Regions from separate parts of the Alicycliphilus sp. T452 genome, predicted to be linked through region 1. Evidence: riboswitches for the same ligand, from Rfam matches in the RefSeq annotation. Region 1 holds a riboswitch; the other holds the start of a gene.

Region 1 (3,394 bases):
CGGGCAGCCTGGCCAACTTCTTCACGGCGCGCCCGCCGGCGGGCGACCTGCCGGGCGCGCTGCAGGCCTTGCGCGCCCAGGGCATCAAGCTGCGCGACTGCGCGTCGTTCGGCCTGCCCGGCCATGTGCGCCTGGGCGTGCTGGCGCCCGCCGCGCAGCAGGCGCTGGCCGCGGCGTGGCGACAATGCAGGGCATGAAGACCAAGACATTACCCGGCCCGGCGCGCTGCATCATGGTGCTGGGCACCAGCAGCGGCGCCGGCAAGAGCTGGCTGGCCACGGCGCTGTGCCGCCACTACAGCAACCAGGGCCTGAAGGTGGCGCCGTTCAAGGCGCAGAACATGAGCAACAACGCGCGCGTCGTCGCCACGCCCGCCGGGGGGCAGGGTGAGATCGGCAGCGCCCAGTATTTCCAGGCCCTGGCCGCGCGCGCCGTGCCGGACGTGCGCATGAACCCGCTGCTGCTCAAGCCCGAGGCCGACACGCACAGCCAGGTGGTGCTGCTGGGGCAGGTGAGCGAGCCGCTGTCGGCCATGCCCTGGCGCGGGCGCAGCGCGCGCGTGTGGCCGCAGATCGCCGCCGCGCTGGACGAACTGCGCGCCGGGAACGACGTGGTGGTCATCGAGGGCGCGGGCTCGCCGGCCGAGATCAACCTGCACGCCAGCGACATCGTGAACATGCGCGTGGCGCGGCACGCGGGCGCGCGCTGCCTGCTGGTGACCGACATCGACCGCGGCGGCGCCTTCGCGCACCTGTATGGCACCTGGGCACTGCTGCCCGAGGACGAGCGCGCGCTGATCCAGGGCTTCGTGCTGAACAAGTTCCGCGGCGACGCCAGCCTGCTCGCGCCCGCGCCGCAGCAGCTGCAGGAGCGCACCGGCGTGCCCACCGTGGCCACCATCCCCATGCGCTGGCAGCACGGCCTGCCAGAGGAGGACGGCGTGTTCGACGACCGCAGCACCACGCCTGGCGCCGTGCACACCACGGTGGCCGTCGTGGCCTACCCGCGCATCAGCAACCTCGACGAATTCCAGCCGCTCAAGAACGTGCCCGGCCTGCGCCTGCAATGGGTGCGCAGCCCGGCCGACGTCGCAGGGCTGCGGCCCGGCGACTGGATCGTGCTGCCCGGCTCCAAGGCCACGGCGGCCGACCTGGCCTGGCTGCGCGCGCAGGGGCTGGACGGCTCGATAGCCGCGCACGCGGCGCGGGGCGGCACCGTGCTCGGCGTGTGCGGCGGCCTGCAGATGCTGGGCGAGGCGCTGATCGACCCCGCCGGCATCGACGGCAACGCCCCCGGCCTGGGGCTGCTGCCGCTGGTCACCGTGTTCGAGCCCGCCAAAACCGTGCAGTGCACCAGCGCGGCCTTCGGGCCGCTGGCGGGCGCCTGGGCGCCGCTTTCGGGCGTGCGCGCCGCAGGCTACGAAATCCACCACGGCCAGACCGCCCAGCACCCGGCCATGGCCGCCAAGGGCGACGTGGCGCGCGAAGCCATGCCGGGCATCGCCTGGCAGAACCCGGCTGGCAACGTGCTCGGCGTGTACCTGCACGGCCTGTTCGAAGACCCGGCCGTGCTGAAGGCCCTCTTTGGCGCCCATGCTCCCACGCTCGACGCCGTGTTCGACGGGCTGGCCGATTGCATTGCCCGGCACATGGAGCCTGGCGTGCTGGACGCGCTGATCGCATAAGCGTTGCGCAGTGGGCGGCTGCTATCATCCCGCCCCTCAGGTGCCCAATGCCGCGATGGCAAAGGGAGAATCGGGAAGGCGGTGCGAATCCGCCGCGTGCCCAACGCTGTAAGGACGATGTCCCCCACGAAGTGCCACTGGCCGCCAAGGCCGGGAAGGCGTGGCGGGTCAGATGAATCCAAGCCAGAAGACCGGCCTGAACGTTCGTCATCGCGCTGCAAGGCCGGGCAGCGTGCTTCCTATTCAAGCACAGGGGACTGCCATGAATACCGCGCAGGCGCAAGCCACGCAGAGCGTTCACGCCTTCACGCAAGAGGCCCGTGACGCCATCTACCACACCATCTTTTCACGCCGCGACGTGCGCGGGCAGTTCCTGCCCACGCCGGTGCCCGACGAGGTGCTCAGCCGCATCCTCACCGCCGCGCACCATGCGCCCTCGGTGGGCTTCATGCAGCCCTGGAACTTCCTGGTGGTGCGGTCGCCCGAGACCAAGCGCCGCGTGCACGATGCCTTCGCCAAGGCGCATGCCGAAGCCGCCGGCATGTTCGAGGGCGGCAAGCGTGCGGCGTACCAAAAGCTCAAGCTCGAAGGCATCGTGGAGTCGCCCATCGGCATCTGCATCACCTGCGACCGTGAGCGCACCGGCCCCGTGGTGGTGGGCCGCACCCACATGAAGACCATGGACCTGTACAGCAGCGTCTGCGCCGTGCAGAACCTGTGGCTGGCCGCGCGCGCCGAAGGGCTGGGCGTGGGCTGGGTCAGCATCTTCCACCAGGCCGACCTGCAGCAGGCGCTGGGCATTCCCAAGGGCATCACCCCCATCGCCTACCTGTGCGTGGGCTACGTCAGCCACTTTCACGACAAGCCCGAGCTGGAAACCGCCGGCTGGCTGCCGCGCCTGCGCATGGAAGACCTCGTGTACTTCGAGCAATGGGGCCAGCGCGACGACCAGCAGCCGCTCCTCGCCCACTTGCGGCGCGACCAGGCGGCCGCGCAGCGCGCCCGCCACATCGCCCAAGCCTGATCTTGCCCGTAGCCAGGCGGCTACCCCACGCGCAGGCCCGCGCACGCGGGCCGCGCCGAACCCTCATCGAAAGTCGAGTACGTCATGAACGCCCCCCTGCCCACCCTTGCCGACCTCTGCGATCCGCAGCTCACCCAGGCCCTGCAGCACAAGCTGGACAACAAGACCAAGCCGCAGGGCTCGCTCAGCCGCCTGGAGCAACTCGCGCTGCGCATCGGCCAGATCCTGGGCACCGCATCGCCCCGGCTGGAGCAGCCCCAGATGGTTGTCTTTGCCGGCGACCACGGCCTGGCCGCGCGCGGTGTCTCGGCCTTCCCGAGCGACGTGACCTGGCAGATGGTGGAGAACTTCCTCGCCGGCGGCGCCGCCGTGAGCGTGCTGGCGCGCCAGCACGGCCTGGCGCTCACCGTGGTCGATTGCGGCGTGGCGCGCGACGTCGCCCCGCGCGAGGCCGCGCCCGGCCAGCCGCGCCTGCTGCTGCGCAAGGTGGCCCCCGGCACGCAGGACGCGAGCAGCGGCCCGGCCATGAGCGCCGGGCAGTGCGCCCAGGCGATCCAGCACGGCCTGGCGCTGGTGCGCGAGCTGCCGGGCAACGTGCTGTTGCTCGGCGACATGGGCATTGGCAACACCTCGGTGGCCTCGCTGCTGCTGGCACGCCTGTGCAGCCTGCCCATCGACGAATGCAC
Region 2 (3,394 bases), on a different contig from region 1:
TGCAGGTCGAGCGAGCCGCGCAGCCGCACGCCGCCCAGGCCGTACGCGCCCGCCAGCGTCAGGCCCTCGTAGCGCGCCCGGCCCACGTTGGCGTAGCAGCCCGGGTAGGGGCCGGAGTTGCCGGCGCAGGTGCCGGTGTTGCCCTGCCAGTCGATCAGGTTGCTCACGTTGTTGCGGTACAGCGTGGCCGAGAAGCTGTTCGAGCGCTCGGCCCATTTCAGGCCCAGCTCCACGTTGCGGCTGGTCTCTGGGCGCAGCGTGTCGTCGCCATACATGCTGAAGCGCTGGTACAGCGTGGGCGCCTTGAAGGCCGTGCCCGCCGAGGCGGTGGCCCGCCAGTTGGGCGTGAAGGCGTAGCCGTAGGCGGCGCTGCCGGTGGTCTTGCCGCCGAACTCGCTGTCCTCGTCATGGCGCGCGTTCAGCTGCACCGTGTGCGCGCCCAGGCGCAGGCCCCAGCCCAGCGCCAGCGCGTTCTGGGCGCGGTCGCGCGTGCCGCTGGAGATGCTCGCGTTGGTCAGTTCATCCTCGCGCCGCTCCAGCGCCGCCGTGAACTGGTGCGCGCCCACGCGCAGTTCGTTGAAGAACAGGTAGCCGCGCTGCCGGGTGTCGGTGAAGTAGGCCGAGGGCTTGGTCTCGTAGCGGTCGCGCGAGTCGGTGACGGACAGGCGCGTCTTGTAGCTGCCGCTCCACTGCGCCTGCCAGTTCAGGCCTAGCCCCTGCAGGCGGTGCAGGCTGCGGTCGTCGGCGGTCTTGCTCACGTCGTAGCCGCTGTCGGTGTCGTTGTAGAGGAAGTTGCCCTCCAGGCGGTGCGCCGTATTGAGCTGCCAGCCCAGGCGGCCGCTGGCGGAGGTGCCCTGGTAGTCGTCGCGGTCGGGGTTGCCGTCCTTCTTGGCATTGAAGCCCTTGCTGGTCTCGCGCGCGATGCCCAGGGCGTAATCCACCGCGCCGCTGGCGCCGCTCACCCCGGCCTCGGCGCGGTAGGTGCCGTGCGTGCCCGCGCCCACGCCCACGTAGGGCGCCACGCCGGCCTCGCCCTTCCTGGTGAAGATCTGGACCACGCCGGCCACGGCATCGGAGCCGTAGATGGCGGCGGCGGGGCCGCGCAGCACCTCGATGCGCTCGATCTGCGCGAGCGGGATCGCCTCCCAGGTCGTGCCGCCCGAGCCGGCCTGCGAATCGACGCGCACGCCGTCGATGTAGACGGCGGTGAAGCGTGTCTCGGCGCCGCGCACGTACATGCTGGTGGTGCCGCCCAGGCCGCCGGAGCGGCTCATCTCGATGCCCGGCAGGCGCGCCAGCACGTCGCCCAGGGCAGCGGCTCCGCTTTGCTCGATGGCTTCACGGTCGACGATGGATACGTCGGCCAGGACATCGGTGAGCGGCTGCGCGGTGCGCGTGGCCGTGACCACGACATCACTCAGGACAGGGGCGGCGCCCTCCTGGGCCTGGACGGCGCAGGCGGCCAGGGCGGCCAGGGCGAGCGCGGAAGGACGCAATGCGCCAGCGCGAAGGAACGGATTCATCATAGGGAACCAGAGTCAGCAAAGTTACCCGTGCCAGCCTCCCCGCCAGCGTTGGGTGATACGGCCGCACGCGCCTTGGCGCGCACGACCACCATGTTGGCCGGTATCCGGGCTGGCGGAGCAGCTTTCATGGCCTTCCCAGGCGCTTGTTCAAGGCACCCAGTGGCATGTGCATGAAAGTGGAGCCGGCATGCGACTCATCCGCTGACCGTTGCGGGGGCAGCGCAGGCTCGGGGTGTGCTTCATGGCGAAGGCCCCCTCCCTGCTTCCCGTTGAACTGCGGCATGTGAACCACGCCGCGAGCACCAACGAGGCGATTTTATGCCCAATCGCACGCCGGTCCCTACAATTGGCGGCGTATGGACCACCCCCCTTCCCTCGACCAGATCGCCGAGCGTGTCGAACGGCTGCTGCTGCGCCACACAGAGCTGCAACGCACCAACGCCCTGCTCGCGCAACAGGTCTCGGCGCTCACGCAGGAGCGCGACTCCCTGAAGTCCCGCCTGCAGGCGGCCAGGGCGCGCGTGGATGCGCTGCTCGACCGCCTGCCTGCCACACCCGCTCCCGCAGCCCCCACCGAGACGAAAGACGCGCCATGAAGCAGATCGAGGTCCAGATCCTGCAGCAAAGCTATCTGCTGGCCTGCCCCGACGGCCATGAGTCGCGCCTGCTCGAAGCCGTGGAGCGCGTGGACACCGCCATGACGCGCATCCGCGATGCCGGCAAGGTTCGCGCGCGCGAGCGCATCGCCGTGCTGGCCGCGCTCAATCTGGCCTTCGAGATCGCCGACCGCGAAGCGGCCGAACTGGCCGCTGCCACGGCCCAGCGCAGCGCAGCGCCCGTCACGTCCGCCGCCACTGCGGGTGCCGGGGATGCCTCGCAATCCCCTGCGCAGGAGCTGCGCATACAGCAGTTGCTGCTGCGTCTGGACGAAGCCCTCGGCGACGACGGGCGGCTGTTGTAGCCGGCAGGCCCACGGCCGCCGGCCCCGGCCACAGCCATTACAATGAAACCGTCTGCGATGCTGGCGGGCTTTATATTTCCTTGAACCAATGCTCATTGAGCACGGGCTTGGTACATTGCCAGGTGAGCGTGATCATCTCGCGTCAGATGAACCCAACGCCTGGTTGCCCTCGCCCACCTGAACCCCCGGTTCAGGATGCCGGTCCGCTGGCATTCGCAGACACCTGTCTTCCCGCGCGCACCGCCTCTTGATTCAGCGTTTGGCGCGGCGACTGCGGCATACAGCCGCTTTGGCAACGCGCTTGGCCCCGGCCATGGGCTCCGCCATCCGGGCGCGAAAATCTGCCGCAGGCATGGCGGGCGCGCACAGGAACCCCTGGTAGCAATCGCAGCCCATGCCCTGCAGCGCCTTGCGCTGCGCCTGCGTCTCCACCCCTTCCGCGACCACGCCGATGCGCAGGGCCCGCCCCATGCTGACGATGGCCTGGACAATGGCGCAATCGCCCTCGTCGCCCGGCAGGCCGCCCACGAAGGATTTGTCGATCTTCAGCCGGTGGATAGTCAGTTTCTTCAGATAGGCCAGGCTGGAATACCCTGTTCCAAAATCGTCGATGGACAGGCCCACGCCCAGTCGCGTCAGGGCATCGAGCACCTGCTGCATGTCCTGGGCATCCTGCAGCAGGACGGTTTCCGTCAGCTCCAGTTCCAGCCAGCGCGCCGGCAGGCCGTACTGCGCCAGCAATGCAGAGATGCGCTCCACGAAGCCCGCCTGCCGGAACTCCAGCGCCGAGACGTTGACCGAAACCACCAGGGGCGTGCCGCTGCCCATCCAGTGGGCGGCCTCCCTGACGGCCTGCTCCATCACCCATGCACCCAGCGTGACGATGTAGCCAGACTCCTCCGCCAGC

Evidence for each region. Region 1 has a riboswitch for cobalamin ahead of bluB (5,6-dimethylbenzimidazole synthase). Riboswitches for the same ligand answer to the same signal wherever they lie in the genome.
Region 2: another riboswitch for cobalamin. It lies ahead of ACX12L_RS19800 (TonB-dependent receptor domain-containing protein); the one in region 1 lies ahead of bluB (5,6-dimethylbenzimidazole synthase).

The regions. Positions count from the first base shown of each region.
Region 1 is NZ_JBTNEH010000009.1:144,872-148,265, reverse strand. Features, by position in the region: gene ACX12L_RS10550 (aminotransferase class I/II-fold pyridoxal phosphate-dependent enzyme) at 1-197, shown strand, start outside; gene ACX12L_RS10545 (cobyric acid synthase) at 194-1,684, shown strand; cobalamin riboswitch at 1,706-1,898, shown strand; gene bluB (5,6-dimethylbenzimidazole synthase) at 1,947-2,708, shown strand; gene cobT (nicotinate-nucleotide--dimethylbenzimidazole phosphoribosyltransferase) at 2,793-3,394, shown strand, end outside.
Region 2 is NZ_JBTNEH010000029.1:10,794-14,187, forward strand. Features, by position in the region: gene ACX12L_RS19800 (TonB-dependent receptor domain-containing protein) at 1-1,523, opposite strand, end outside; cobalamin riboswitch at 1,605-1,848, opposite strand; gene ACX12L_RS19805 (DUF904 domain-containing protein) at 1,883-2,122, shown strand; gene ACX12L_RS19810 (cell division protein ZapA) at 2,119-2,487, shown strand; gene ACX12L_RS19815 (sensor domain-containing protein) at 2,740-3,394, opposite strand, start outside.